2 regions of the Limosilactobacillus albertensis genome follow, and region 2 is predicted to be linked to the other one. Evidence: predicted binding sites of a transcription regulator. Region 2 holds the regulator's gene; the other holds the start of a gene.
The links. Region 2 encodes LexA, which represses DNA repair genes until DNA is damaged. Its sites were predicted from a motif close to CNAACANNTGTTNG; they were not measured.
Positions count from the first base shown of each region.

Region 1: the regulator LexA is predicted to act here: its motif matches at 3,990-4,003, upstream of uvrB (excinuclease ABC subunit UvrB).

Region 1 covers NZ_JACIVD010000044.1:53,951-61,682, reverse strand. Annotated here, with positions in the region: gene uvrA (excinuclease ABC subunit UvrA) at 1-1,841, opposite strand, end outside; gene uvrB (excinuclease ABC subunit UvrB) at 1,856-3,871, opposite strand; gene H5S41_RS01030 (hypothetical protein) at 4,088-4,360, opposite strand; gene H5S41_RS01025 (HD domain-containing protein) at 4,465-5,103, opposite strand; gene H5S41_RS01020 (phospho-sugar mutase) at 5,221-6,948, opposite strand; gene trxB (thioredoxin-disulfide reductase) at 7,213-7,732, opposite strand, start outside.
Region 2 covers NZ_JACIVD010000062.1:81,366-89,097, forward strand. Annotated here, with positions in the region: gene recJ (single-stranded-DNA-specific exonuclease RecJ) at 1-1,713, shown strand, start outside; gene H5S41_RS05885 (adenine phosphoribosyltransferase) at 1,731-2,249, shown strand; gene H5S41_RS05890 (DUF308 domain-containing protein) at 2,362-2,979, shown strand; tRNA gene H5S41_RS05895 (tRNA-Ser) at 3,181-3,268, opposite strand; gene H5S41_RS05900 (ribonuclease H family protein) at 3,430-4,101, shown strand; gene H5S41_RS05905 (hydroxymethylglutaryl-CoA synthase) at 4,138-5,298, shown strand; gene lexA (transcriptional repressor LexA) at 5,363-5,989, opposite strand; gene H5S41_RS05915 (DUF896 domain-containing protein) at 6,117-6,368, shown strand; gene H5S41_RS05920 (YneF family protein) at 6,442-6,669, shown strand; gene H5S41_RS05925 (lysophospholipid acyltransferase family protein) at 6,713-7,351, opposite strand; gene H5S41_RS05930 (tRNA1(Val) (adenine(37)-N6)-methyltransferase) at 7,446-7,732, shown strand, end outside.

The sequences.
Region 1 (7,732 bases), on a different contig from region 2:
ATAGTAATTTTTTTACCATTACCAGTTCGGCGTTCTTGCGGTACCGGAATAAATTTTTTACCAGACAGATATTGACCAGTCAAGGACTTCCGTGAACGCATAATTTGCTTAGGAGTTCCGGCTGCCATTACCTGCCCGCCATTTTCGCCGGCTCCTGGTCCAATATCAATAATATAGTCAGCCGCCCGCATTGTATCTTCATCATGTTCAACCACAATCAGTGTGTTACCAAGATCCCGCATCGATTTTAGAGATGCAATAAGCCGGTCATTGTCACGCTGATGAAGACCGATTGATGGCTCATCTAAAACATACATTACGCCAGATAAATTTGAACCGATTTGAGTGGCTAACCGAATTCGCTGAGCCTCCCCACCAGAAAGAGTTCTTGCAGAGCGGCTAAGTGTCAGGTATTCAACTCCCACATTCTTCATGAAGGTAAGACGGTCGATAATTTCTTTCAGAATTGGCTGGGCAATCTTAGCGTTTTGGTCGGAAAGTTTAACATTCTTAAAGAATTCAAGCGATTCACTAATCGGCAAATCAGAAACTTCTCCAATATTTTGACCATCGATCTTAACTGCTAGTGCCCGCTGATTTAACCGATAACCGTGGCAAAGCGGACAAGGCAGTTCTGTCATGTATTTCCTCATCTGTTCTCTTGTAAAGTCAGAATTAGTTTCCCGGTAACGACGGCTAATGTTGTTAATAACCCCTTCAAACGGAACGTCAACATCCCTAATCCCGCCAAAGTCATTTTCATAATGGAAGTGGAATGTGGTGTCACCGTTACCATATAGGACTTGCTGCTGTTGTTTTTTAGGCAGCTTATTGAATGGGGTATCCATATCAATGCCAACCGATTTACAGAATTGTTCAAGCAATTGCGGGTAATATTGAGAAGAGATTGGGTTCCACGGCACAATTGCCCCTTCTTTTAAGGTCTTTGTTGGATCAGGCACTACCAAATCAATATCTACTTCTAACTTTAACCCTAACCCTTCACATTCCGGGCAAGCGCCAGTTGGGGCATTGAACGAAAATAACCGGGGTTCCAATTCGCCAACCGTAAAACCACAAATTGGACACGCGTATTGTTCAGAAAATGGGATCGGGTCTCCGCCAATTACATCAGCAATCGCATATCCATTGCTTAATCGCAATGCTGCTTCAAACGAATCAAATAACCGCGAACGAACACCTTCCTTGATAATAATCCGATCAATTACCACATTAACTGTGTGTTTTTTATTTTTATCTAGTTCTGGGACTGAATCAAGGTCGTAGGTTTCGCCATCAACTTGGACTCGAACAAATCCTTCTCGTTTAATCGTTTCAAAAACTTTCTTCTGTGTTCCTTTTTTATCCCGCACAACAGGTGAAAGAATCTGTAAACGAGTTCGTTCAGGCAACTCAAGCACCCTATCCACCATCTGTTCCGGTGACTGACTAGTAATAGGGATATTATCATTAGGACAAATCGGCGTTCCTACTCGTGCCCACAATAACCGTAAAAAGTCATTAATTTCGGTTACTGTTCCAACAGTTGAGCGCGGGTTATGCGACGTTGTTTTTTGGTCAATCGAGATAGCAGGAGATAGCCCATCAATCGAATCAACATCCGGTTTGTCCATCTGTCCCAAAAACTGGCGGGCATATGCGGACAAACTCTCAACATATCGCCGCTGTCCTTCAGCATATAAAGTATCAAAAGCTAAGGAACTTTTACCTGATCCAGACAGCCCGGTAACAACTACTAATTTATTTTTGGGAATCGTTATATCAATATTTTTTAGGTTATGTGCCCGTGCGCCATGAATTACAATCTTATCATTTGCCACGAATTAATCCCTCCTTATTTCTTTAATTTTGTTTTTAACTCCATAATCGTATCCCGCAGTGTTGCCGCTTGCTCAAAGTCAAGCCGTTTAGCCGCAGACCGCATTTGTTCGGTTAATTCATCCAGCATCTTGCTTTGCGCTTCTTTATCCAGCATTGCAAAGTCCTTATCGGTAAATTCAGCGCTATTATCTGTTTCCGTTTCATCAGTTACTTTCTTAGTAACCGTAATTGCTTCTTGAATTGGCTTAATAATTGTACGCGGTGTAATGTGATGCTCTTCATTATATTTCATCTGAATCGTCCGCCGCCGCTTAGTTTCATCAATCGCTTTTTGCATCGAATCAGTGATAGTATCGGCATACATAATTACGGCCCCATTTTCGTTACGAGCCGCCCGCCCTATCGTCTGAATAAGTGAGCGTTCATTTCGTAAGAACCCTTCCTTATCCGCGTCAAGAATTGCAACTAACGATACTTCAGGTACATCTAGTCCTTCCCGCAAAAGATTAATTCCAACAAGCACGTCAAATTTTCCAAGACGGAGGTCACGAATTATTTGGGTCCGCTCAAGGGTCTTAATATCACTATGAAGGTATTTAACTTTTAAGCCCATATCCTTCAAATAATCCGTCAAATCTTCTGACATCTTCTTGGTTAATGTTGTGACAAAGACCCGTTCATTCTTTTCAATCCGTTTATTAATTTCACCAACCAAGTCATCAATTTGTCCCATAACCGGGCGTACTTCTACAGTTGGATCAAGCAAGCCTGTCGGTCGAATAATCTGTTGAGCAACATGATCAGTCTGTTCCATTTCATATGGACCGGGAGTTGCCGACATATATACAACTTGATTAACATGCTTTTCAAATTCCGGTAATTTTAAAGGCCGATTATCAAGGGCACTCGGTAGACGGAACCCATAATCAATTAACATTTGTTTTCGCGCACGGTCCCCATTATACATTCCGCGCACTTGGGGCATTGTTTGGTGAGACTCGTCAACCACTAGCAAAAAATCTTTGGGGAAGAAATCCAGCAAGGTATAAGGCGGTTCTCCCGGCTTACGGCCGTCCATATACCGGGAATAATTCTCAATCCCATTGGTGTAGCCCATCTCGCGCATCATTTCAATGTCATAAGTTGTCCGTTGTTGAATCCGCTCAGCTTCCAGTAGTTTCCCTTTATCCGTAAACTTTTTAACCTGTTTTTTCATGTCGGCTTCAATTTGCGGCAATGCTCTATCCATTACCTCTTCATTGGTCATAAAGTGTGTTGCCGGGAAGATCGAAACATGGTCACGATCGCCAATCACTTCTCCGGTAAGGGCATCTACTTCACGAATCCGGTCAATTTCATCACCAAAAAATTCGATCCTCAGTGCCCGCTCATCACGTGACGCTGGGAAAATCTCCACAACATCGCCGCGAACACGGAACCTTCCCCGCTGGAAGTCAATATCATTACGGTCAAACTGAATATTAACAAGGTCTGTTAAAAGTCGGTCACGTTCAATCTCCTGACCAACCCGCAATGAAAGAACACTGTTTTGATATTCTCGCGGATCACCCAAACCAAAGATGCTTGAAACCGAAGCAACAACAATCACATCATTACGTTCCAGTAAAGATGTAGTGGCAGAGTGTCGCAGCTTATCAATCTCATCATTAATCGAAGCATCCTTTTCAATATATGTATCACTCGAAGGAACATATGCTTCTGGCTGATAGTAGTCGTAGTACGAAACAAAATATTCAACCGCGTTATGGGGGAAGAACTTCTTCATTTCTCCATAAAGCTGTCCCGCTAGCGTCTTGTTATGTGAAAGAATCAACGTGGGCTTATTAACATTAGCAATAACATTTGAAATCGTAAACGTTTTTCCTGTTCCAGTCGCTCCTAACAAGATTTGAGCTTTTTCGCCATCCTCTATTCCTTTTGTCAGTTGGCTAATCGCTTGGGGCTGATCACCAGTTGGCTGATAGTCTGATACTAATTCAAATTTTTTATCTGGTTGCCGGTAAATCACAAAAAAGTTCCTCCTTTACACTAGACTTAAGCAAAAGAAAGTGGAATCGCGAGCCTTAAAGTCACCGCGTCCCACTTATAATTATTTATCTATTATTTACTGATATTAGTTTATCACCCAAACATGTATTCGTCTATAAATTACTACAAAAAAGGAAGTGGAAAATAACCTCCTCCGTAAAGCGATTATTTCCCACTTAATGTATCAATTTAATATTTATCCGCGACGTGCATATCCAAAGTAGAATTGTAAACCTGCGGCAATGACGTTAATCCAATTTAAGCAAATAAACCACGGGACAATGCCGTCATTTCCAAAATGAGTTACACCATAAAATACGGTAAATCCGCCAATAATTGCAATTAGATTCAACCAAGCACAGATTCGCCGCATTACAATATCCCTTGGCCGACTTAACTCCCAAAAAATATCGACTACTAACCATAATACCAAGATTGCAAACGTACCCGTAAACATACTAGGTGTCATTTTTGCCGCCTCCTTTTACTTTGATAACTTTTACCTTCTACTTCTATTATAAGAAAGCGTTTGCAAAAATCAACTAGTAAGCAAAAACAGGCAGTTTTAATCACTTATTGCTGAATAATTTGGGTAGTTACAATTGCTAACTGGTTCTTAGCGTTACCATCAGCATTATCTTTCAATAACTCGGGCAAAATCTTTTTAAGAAAATATTGCACGCTTGCCATATCCCGAAAGTCCATGATTGCGGTCAAACTCGATTTGTAAATATCCATGTAAACCGGCTCTGGATTTCCCTTTTGAATTTCACCAAATGACTCGTACATTAAATCAATTTTATCGGCAACCGCTAAAATTTTTCCTTCTAACGTGTCATCTTTTCCCTCTGCAAATCGTCGTTCATAAGCCTCACGAAATTCTGCCGGTATTTCAGATTGAATAAAGTTTTCTGTTAAAGACTTATCAACACGTGCAAGCATTGACCGTAATTCTGGTGTCGCATATTTTACCGGTGTTTTAATATCACCAATAAAACGTTCTGTGTAATCATGATTAAGGGCCTTTTCATATAGGGAACGCCAATCAATTTCATTTCCTGCCTGCTCTTCAATATCACCAAGCATTTGTGCTGCTTGAGTTACCTTAAATGAATGGGCAGCCACGTTATGCTCCTCAAACTTAAAATATCCAGGAGCCCGATTGATCATTTCAAGATCACTTAAACTTTTTAAATATTCATGCATTCCCATGACGAATTCCTCCCAAAATAGTTAATTTTTACAATCATACATTTTTTTGCCAAAAATTCAAGAAATATTAAAAAAAGACCGAGAAAATATTTTCCCCAGTCTTCTTCAACTACTTAATTATTCTTCAGCAAATTCTTGTAAGGCTTTTTCAAAATCGGCTAACTTAGCATTTGCTTTTTCTAAAGTATCAGCACTTGTACCAATGTAGAACTTAAGCTTTGGTTCCGTTCCTGATGGGCGAATAGCAATCCAAGTATCATCATCAAGCACGTAACGTAATACATTTGATTCAGGAATACCTAGTTCACTTACTTTGCCATCAGCAGTTATCTTAGTGCCCTTAGAAAAGTCTTCGGTAACTGCTACTTGGTGCCCCGCAAAATGAGTTGGCGCCTCTTCACGGAATTTCTTCATTAAGCCCTTGATCTTATCCGGACCATCAACACCAGCATAAGTATTAGAAATAGTCTTTTCACGGAAGTATCCATACTTCTTAAATAATTCTTGCAAGCCATCATAAAGTGTCATATTACGGCTACGGTAATAAGCTGCAACTTCAGCAAGCAAGGTCAAAGATTGGATAGCATCCTTGTCACGGACGAATGGCTTAATAAGGTAGCCATAACTTTCTTCAAAACCAAACATGAAAGTATGATCAACTTTGCCAGTTTCATATTGATGAATCTGATCAGCAATCCACTTAAAACCAGTTAAAACATTAATCATATCAACGCCATAACTTTCCGCAATCTTAGCAGCAAAGTTAGTAGAAACAATTGACTTTACAGCAGCAGCATTATCTGGCAAAGTCCCAGCTTGTTTGTGAGCTTCTAAAATATAAGCAAGCATAATTGAAGCAATCTGATTTCCAGTAAGCAATTGATATTCGCCATCAGGTTGTCGAACAGCACAACCAAGACGGTCTGCATCTGGGTCTGTGGCAATTAATACGTCTGCTCCGACTTTCTTTCCAAGGGCAATTGAACGAACAAACGCCTCTGGAAATTCTGGATTAGGGTGTTCCAAGCCAGGAAAGTCACCATTTGGCTGACCCTCAGTTGGTTCCATCTCATAGTTAGTAAAGCCAGCTTGCCGCAATGCCCGTTCGCCAAGCATTTTACCGGTTCCGCATAGTGGCGTAAAGACGAATTTCATATCTTTACCGTATTCTTTAGCCAATTCTGGGTTAACAGTTACGCTCTTTGCATTTGCAAGGTAGGCTGCATCAACATCTTCACCCATGATTGTTTCTAAGCCATTATCAAGCATTTCTTGTTCGTCAGCTAAAGCAATATCAAAAATATCATCAATCTTCCGAATATAGCCGGTCATCATGTCTGATTCCTTAGGCGGCATCTGTCCGCCATCTTCACCGTAGATCTTGTAACCATTATATTCTTTAGGGTTATGACTAGCAGTGATCATAATTCCGGCATAAGTTCCCATGTGACGAACCGCAAATGATAATTCAGGTGTTGGCCGTAAATTATCATAGATATAAACTTTAATCCCATGAGCACCTAAAACACGTGCAGCATCATGAGCAAATTTGCGGGAGTTGTGACGGGAATCGTAACCAATAGCAACCCCGCGTTTTTTGATATCGTCCCCTAATGAATCCATTAAGGTTGCCAATCCTTCAGTTGCTTGACGAACCGTGTAAACATTCATCCGGTTAATTCCTGGGCCCATTAATCCCCGCATTCCAGCAGTTCCAAATGACAATGGACCATAAAAGGCATCCTCAATTTCTTTATCATCGTTCATTGCAGCTAATTCTTGCTTTAAGCCTGGTTCAAGATCTGTCCGTTCTTGCCAAACCTTATAAGTATCTTTCCAGCTCACAATAATGTCTCCTTTACGTCATACTCTGTTGTTTAGTATACCGCATAAAATGTTATCTGTCGCTTTTTACTTAAATTTTTACTAAAGTTTTACCAAAAAATCTTACCCCCGACTTTATAATTGGAATATTCAGCAAAATACCTCTTATTCAAAAAAAGCGAGGCTAAGAATTAACTCAACCTCTTAACTATTTTAAAGATAGTAATGCAACAACCCAGTAGCTGACTGGCAGCTCAAATGCTGATAACTCAGTATTTTCACCGTTTAATCCATTGACTTAATATATTGGTAAACCTGCTGCCCAGCAATTGCACCATCACCTACTGCTGTCGCTACTTGCCGCAACGGCGTATCACGCACATCACCGATTGCAAATATACCAGGTTCAGAAGTGCGCATCCGCTCATCTGTTTTTACCCATCCTTGATCATCAAGAATACCTAAATTCTTAAAAGCAGATGTCATTGGAAAGTTTCCGACATAGATAAATACACCATCAGCAGCCATTTCACCGTCTTCACCAGTCTTATTATTATGAGTTTTAACACCGGTTACTTTAACGTCATCCCCAACAATTTCAGTTACACTAGTATTAAAAACAAATTCTAGCTTATCGTTATTCATTGCCTCTGCTTGAATGATTGGCTCAGCGCGAAGTTCATCGCGGCGAACAAGAACTGTTACCTTAGAAGCCAGTTGGGTAAGGTAGACGCCCTCTTCAACAGCCGCGTCACCACCACCAACTACAATTAAGTGCTTGTTCTTGAAAAAGGCACCATCACAT
Region 2 (7,732 bases):
AAAGTAGCCTGGGCATTAACTGATGAATTTCCGGTTGAACAGCTTGATTTGGTTGCTATTGGCGAAATTGCAGATGTAGTTAATGTTACGGGTGAAAATCATGCATTAATTACTTATGGTATTCAACAATTACGTCAGGGAATGCGGCCGGGATTGGCAGCTTTAATGAAGCTTGCAGGCATTAACCCGGCTAATCTTACTGACCAGGATATTGGTTTTGGAATTGCACCACGGTTAAATGCCCTTGGGCGAATAGCAGATGCTAATGATGGCGTTAAATTATTAACGAGTTTAGATGAGGATGAATCTCAGCAACTAGCTAAGGAAGTTGATCAAGCTAATAAAGAACGTCAACAGTTGGTTGCTAAGATTATGGTAGAGGCTGATAAACAGGCGAGCAGCGTTGAGAACCAAAATAAAAAGATCTTATTAATTATTGGTAAAGACTGGCATCAAGGGGTCTTGGGCATTGTAGCAAGCCGGATTATGAATAAAACCGGCAAGCCCACAATTATCGCTTCAATGGATAAACAAAATCCAAGTGTAGTAAAGGGGTCTGGGAGAAGTCCTGAAGCTTTTAACTTATTTAAGGCATTAGAAGCTCATCGGGAACTATTTACAACATTTGGCGGTCATCCTGCAGCATGTGGACTATCATTCACTGAAGACAACATTAGTGCTTTAGAAAGTGCCTTAGAGGATGAAGCAGAGCAACAGAGGTTTGATCAAACTGTAAAACAGGTTTTACCAATTGCTATGTCAATCAATCCGGATGATATTAATCTGCAATTATATAATGACATTCAACGTGTTGCTCCATTTGGTCCGGGAAATATAGAACCTATTTTTAGGCTAAATGGTGTTCAAATTGCTGACGTAAAAACAATGGGGCAGGATGGTCAGCATTTAAGGTTTTCGATAATTGCTGAAACAGGTAAAATTACTGTCGTGGCATTCGGCCAGGGAGACTTAGCACCGCTTTTAAATTCGCCGACTGGGGAAACTAATTTGGCAGTAAAGATTAGTTTGAATGAATGGCGAGGAAAGCAAAGCATTCAACTAATGCTAGAAGATTTACAGATTAATGGAACGGTAATTGTTGATGAGCGTACAAACAAACTTACACCGCAATTGTTTACGGCCCATGATTATTATATTGTTCAGGAATCTAAACTACGTGAAAACATTGCACCTCATGTTACGCCAGGACATGCACTATCGGTCGAGGAAGCCCGGCAAATAGACTTTGCAGGTAAAAGGGTTGCCTTAGTTGATTGTCCGGTTAGCGAAGAAACATTAAAAGAGATTTTTGAAGCAGATAAAGGAGAACCAGCAGTTATTCGGTTATTACTCTACCAACGCCAAAGTGCATATTTGGCTGGACTCCCGTCACGGACAGATTTTGCCCAGCTTTATCGATTTATTTATAAACAGAAACAATTGAATTGGTCTGCTCAGTTACAAGCAATTAGTCGTTATTTAAAAATTAATATTGATCGATTAAATTTTATGATTCAAGTGTTTTCTGAGGCTGGATTTGTTACAATAAAGAGTGATGTGTTGAGCTTTAATAATTTAGTTGATAAAACTGATTTAACACAAACAAAACGGTATAAAAAACAATTAGCACAGTACAAAATTGAACAGCAGTTATTGTTTAATGACACAGCAACTGTTGCCAAATGGTTATTACAATATCTTAATTTAGATTGAAGGAGACTATTTATCTCATGGCTTTAGACCTTTACAAATATGTAGCTAGTGTTCCGGATTATCCAGAAAAAGGCGTTATTTTCCGCGACATCCTGCCATTGATGGCTGATGGGGCTGCTTTTAAGCAAGCAACCGACGAATTAGTTAATTATGCTAAAGATAAAAAAGTTGATATGGTAGTAGGACCAGAAGCGCGTGGTTTTATCGTTGGGTGCCCTATTGCTCGTGAGTTGGGAGTAGGCTTTGCGCCAGCACGAAAAAAAGGGAAACTGCCTCGTAAAGCAATTAGTGCAACTTATAGTTTGGAATACGGAACTGCTACTCTTCAAATGGAAGCTGACGCGATTAAACCTGGACAACGTGTTTTAGTTGTAGACGATCTTTTAGCTACTGGTGGAACGATCTCGGCAACTATTGATATGGTTGAACAAATGGGTGGCATTGTAGTTGGCTGCGCATTTTTAATCGAATTAAAAGATCTTCATGGTCGTGATAAGATTAAAGATTACGATATGAAAGCATTGATGGAATTTTAATCAGGAGGAGGGGCTGGAAAACTGGCCTTTTTTCTTTTTAAATTTTTAGTTGTATCAGTAAGGACAATGCGAGACAATATCAATATGTAAATAAAAAGGAGTAAGTTAATTTATGATTTTTCTAGTAATAATGGGTGCACTGTTTTTAATTCTTGGTGGGTTTTACCTTGCTAACTCATGGCAACAATACCGTGAATGGAAGAGTGGAACCATTATTGTCGTTTTAAGTATTATTGCGATCGTTTATGGTGCGATCAACCTACCTTATTTCCACCACAATAATTCTACGGCAACTAATCAAAGTAGTTCATCTTCTCGTGTCGCACAATCAAATAGTTTTTCTTCTTTCTCTAATGGCTTTGCTCTTGGCAACTCAAGTGCTAATGAAGCACAACAAGAAAATAAAACGATGGCTGTTTTGCGGCAAATGCAAAAGGGATATTCAAAACTTGGGACTGTTGACTATAATGAAGATAGCAAAACATTCCAAATTACCCCGACAGATGATAATACAGTTGAGGCATTGAAGGCATTAGCACAGGATCCTAGCCAAGCTGAACAAATGGGATGGTCAAACTTAACCAAATCAATTAAAAGCAATTCAGGACAAGTTTCAAAAGCATTAGGGGATGGTTATTCGATAAGCATTATGAACCCCGGTGATTCAAGTAAGGCGCTCTATACTGCTAAAGATGGAAAAACAACCTATGATATTGCGGATCAAAACTAATTTAACGACAGCTAACCAATACAAGTTAGCTGCCTTTTTATTATCAGTGTAAATCCAACATAATAACATGACGATTTAGGTTTTGATAACTGCTTTGCTAAATAGATTAAAAGTAGTGTTATATAATGCAAATTTAAAAATAAAAAAAGCTGATATATCAATATTTTAACAACTATTGAATATCAGCAATTCTTTTCAAAAAGGAGACAAGGGGATTTGAACCCCTGCACGCTTTTACACGCCTAACGGTTTTCGAAACCGTCCTCTTCAGCCACTTGAGTATGTCTCCATATCTATTAACTTTATTATTGTAACAAAAAAATAATAAAGCGTAAAGGAATTCTTAGATAGTAGTGAAAATAGGAAGGTTAGTTTTGCAGAAACAATTTTGAACTGATATGATATCTTAATGTATGATATAACGTTTTAAAAGTTTAATAGGGGATTTTTATGGTAAAGAAATATTATGCAGTCAAAAAAGGACGGCAACCGGGAATTTATCAAAGCTGGGCAGAATGTCAAAGACAGGTTAACGGGTATCCTAATGCTAAATTTAAAGGATTCGCAACGCTTACAGATGCTCAGCAATGGTTAAATGCACAAGAGAAAACTGTGATGCCAATTCAAAAAAGTATAAATGCTTCTGATGCTATCTACATTTATACTGATGGTGGTTCACGCAACCATGGAAATAAATTAGGTCAACACGTTAAAAGTGATGATAAGGCAGCTTGGGCATACTTAATTCAGACTAACGATAAAAATTATACAGGTACTGATGGTGAGCTGGGCGCAACAAATAATAAGATGGAAATAACAGCGTTGGTTCATGCGTTAAAGAAGTTAATAACACTTAATTTACAAAACAAAAAAATTATTGCAATTTTAGATTCACACTATGTTCTTGACCCGATTGTTCAAGGGTGGTTAACTAACTGGCAGCGTTGTGGATGGGTAACCACTAGTGGTAAGCCAGTGGCAAACCAAATGCTGTGGAAAGAGATAGCTCACCTTCTGCCTCAATTTACTGATCTACATTTTGATTGGACTAAGGGACATTCGACTAATGCTGGAAATAATCAGGTTGATGAATTATTAAATCAAACAATGGATAAGTTATAATATTAAATAAATAATCTTAGTAAAAGGATGAGAGAAATGAGAATTGGTATTGATAGAATGGCATTTGCAACGACAAATGAATATGTAGACCTTGTTGAATTAGCAAAGGAGAGGGGTGTAGATCCTAATAAATTTACGATTGGGATTGGCCAAGATCAGCAAGCCGTTGTGCCACCAACGCAGGATATTATTACTTTAGGTGCGGCAGCTGCGCAGAAATTACTAACCCCTGACTTGGCTAAAAATATCTCAACGGTAATTGTTGCTACAGAATCCGGAATTGATAATTCTAAAGCAAGTGCTATTTATATTAAGCAATTACTGGGGCTTAATGATTTCACGCGAACAGTAGAAATGAAAGAAGCATGTTATTCGGCAACGGCCGGCATACAATTTGCCAAGGGATTAGTAGCACTCAATCCTCAAGAAACCGTTCTTGTGATCGCAGCTGATATTGCGCGCTATGGGTTAAATACTCCTGGGGAAGTTACACAAGGCGCTGGGGCAGTAGCAATGTTAATTTCTTCTAATCCTCACCTTTTATCGCTAGAGGATACAACCGTCGCTTATAGTCAGGATATTATGGATTTCTGGCGGCCCCTGTATGCAACAGAAGCATTAGTTGATGGAAAATACTCAACAAATGTTTATATCGATTTCTTCTTGCAGACATTTAACCGTTACCAGCAATTAACTGGACGCGGACTTGAAGATTTTGCAGCACTTACGTTTCATATGCCGTTTACTAAAATGGGTAAAAAGGGTCTTGAAGGGTTGCTGGGTGACCGAAATGATGAAACAGCAAATCATTTACGAGACGAATTAACAGCTAGCCAACTTTTTTCGCGGAAAGTTGGTAACCTGTATACAGGATCCTTATATTTATCGCTGATGTCGCTTCTTCAAAATAGTAAAGATCTAACAGCAGGTAGCCGGATCGGACTGTTCAGTTATGGTTCTGGTGCCGAAGGGGAATTTTACACTGGAATTTTAGAAGAGGGGTATCAGAAATATATGAATGATGTTGCACAAGAATTAGCAAATCGTCAGCAAGTGTCGGTAGCCCAGTATGAAAAAATGTTTAACAGCCAATTAGGAATGAATGATAAAGATATTGAATTTGATGACGCCAATGATCATTCACCTTTTATCTTGAAAGGGCAGAAAAATCATCAGCGTATTTATCAAATCAAATAATATTTTAAACGTAAAAAGCAACTGGAACTTTATGTTATCTCCAGTTGCTTTTTTATAAGTATCTCTAAAAGATATGGTCACGGAATAAGCCGACGACTTTGCCTAAGATCTTAACATTATCTAAGAAGATAGGTTCCATAGTGTCGTTTTCTGGCTGTAGACGAAACCGATCTTTTTCCTTGTAAAATCGTTTGCAGGTTGCTTCATTGTCATCGTTCATTGCAATAACAATCTCGCCATTTTTGGCTGTAGCCTGTTTACGGACAATAACTTGATCACCGTTAAAGATTCCGGCTTTGATCATACTAGTACCGCGAATAGTAAGCATGAAAAGGTCATTGTTATCTTGAATGGTAGGAGGTATCGGAAAAAATTCAGTAGCATTTTCAACTGCCAAAATCGGTTGACCAGCTGTAACTACACCTAGCATTGGAATTTCCTTTTGGGTAGGCTTTACTCCCAAAATATCAAGACCCTTTGGAGTGATTTCTAAGGCTCGTGGTTTAGAAGGGTCTTTTTGCAAGAAACCTTGTTCAATTAAGCGGGAAATATGTCCGTGAACAGTGGATGTAGAAGATAATCCGACAGCACTACAAATCTCGCGGACAGTCGGTGGATATCCGTGATCTTCAACTTGTTTATGGATATAATTTAGTACGGCCATTTGTTTATTTTTCGCTGCCTTTGCCATATTGACACCTCATTATCATTAATTGTGTTAAGCTTATCATAGATGAACGCATATTTCAAACGTACGTTCGTGATTTGCATTATTTTTATAAAATAAGTAAAATCAGTCTTGCTAAGGAGATGATATGATGGCTGAATCTAAAGAACAAGAGGAGCTTTTAAAGCGAATCAATGAGCTTGCTCATAAAAATAAAGAAGAAGGTCTAACCGAAGAAGAAACAAAAGAACGAGAACGTTTGCGAAAGGAATATTTGAAGAATTTCCGAGAAGCAATGCGTAGCAACATTGAAATGATGCGGATCTTTGATAAAGAGGGTAAAGAAGTAACGCCAGAAAAAGTTCGTGAAATTCAACGTAAAAAAGGGCTTCGTGATGATTAAAGACAATTTAGCCTTTTCAAAAATTACTCTTTCGTGTAAGATGGATAGGTAACGAGCAAAGGAGGAAGTAATTGTGGGTATGACGATCATGCTAATGATTCTTGCACTATTAGTCGGTTTAGTTATCGGCTTCTTTGGTGCACGTAAATACATGGAAAACTACCTCCGCAATAATCCACCGATTTCGGAAGAGATGCTGCGGACAATGATGCTTCAAATGGGGCAAAAACCATCAAGTCGTAAATTACATCAAATGATGCAAGCGATGAAAGCACAAGCAAAAAAATCAAATCGTAAATAATATAAAAGGATGTGATTTTTATCACATCCTTTTATTTAGCAAATTAAAATTCATCGTCTTTAGGTTTAGGCGGAACAATATATTTGTATTCGGGATTAATCTGTTTATCGAGCTTGTCAAAGGCGTCTTGCATTTGTTTTTCCAAATCAGCCTGTACCTCAGGAGTAAGTCGCTGCTTACGGTCAATGTAAATTGGGTCGCCAAATGCAATGTGACGTGGCTTGCGAGTAAACAATTGGCTAAACTTTAATGGCCCTTGGTAAACGGCGGGAACTAAAGGAACATTAGCCATTTTTGCAATAACAGTCGCGCCTCCTTTTAGTTTCGATGAATAACGTGATCCGCTCGGGAAAATAATTGTCGATAGATCTGTTTTCCTTAAAATAGTAACTGGTTTTTTGATTGCAGAAGGGCCAGGATTCTTTCGATCAACCGGATAAGCATTAAGCGCTTTTAAGAACCGACTAGCAAGCGGATTTTTAAAGAGCTCTTTTTTAGCCATAAAACTGAATTTTTTAGGCCAAACAGCAAGAGCTAGAAGTACAGGATCCATCCATGTACGGTGAGGAGCAATAATAATATAATTGCCATCTGGAATTTTTTCCCGATTATATATTTGGGGCCGACCGTTAATCAGTGTTAAAAATGGATTAACGATTTTTACAAGGAAAGTATAGAGCATGTTAATCTTCCAATCTATAACAAAATAAAGTTTTCGTTCATCAGTATGACGAAAAAAAGTTAATCTTGCAAGTATAAAAATAATGGAGAAAAGAATGGAAAATAAAAGAATCTTAAAAAAAGATGAAAGAATTGATCAATTATATAGTCAAGATGTACGAATAATACAAAACCCTCATTATTTTGCTTTTTCACTGGATGCAGTATTATTAGCTGATTTTGTTCGCGTGAATCATCGGCAAAAAATAAAAATTGTTGATCTATGTGCTGGCAATGGTGCAATTGGTCTTTTCCTTCATGATAAATTAGGGGGAACCTTTACGGAAGTGGAATTGCAACCCCAAATTGCTGATATGGCAAGCCGGTCAATCGCATTAAATAA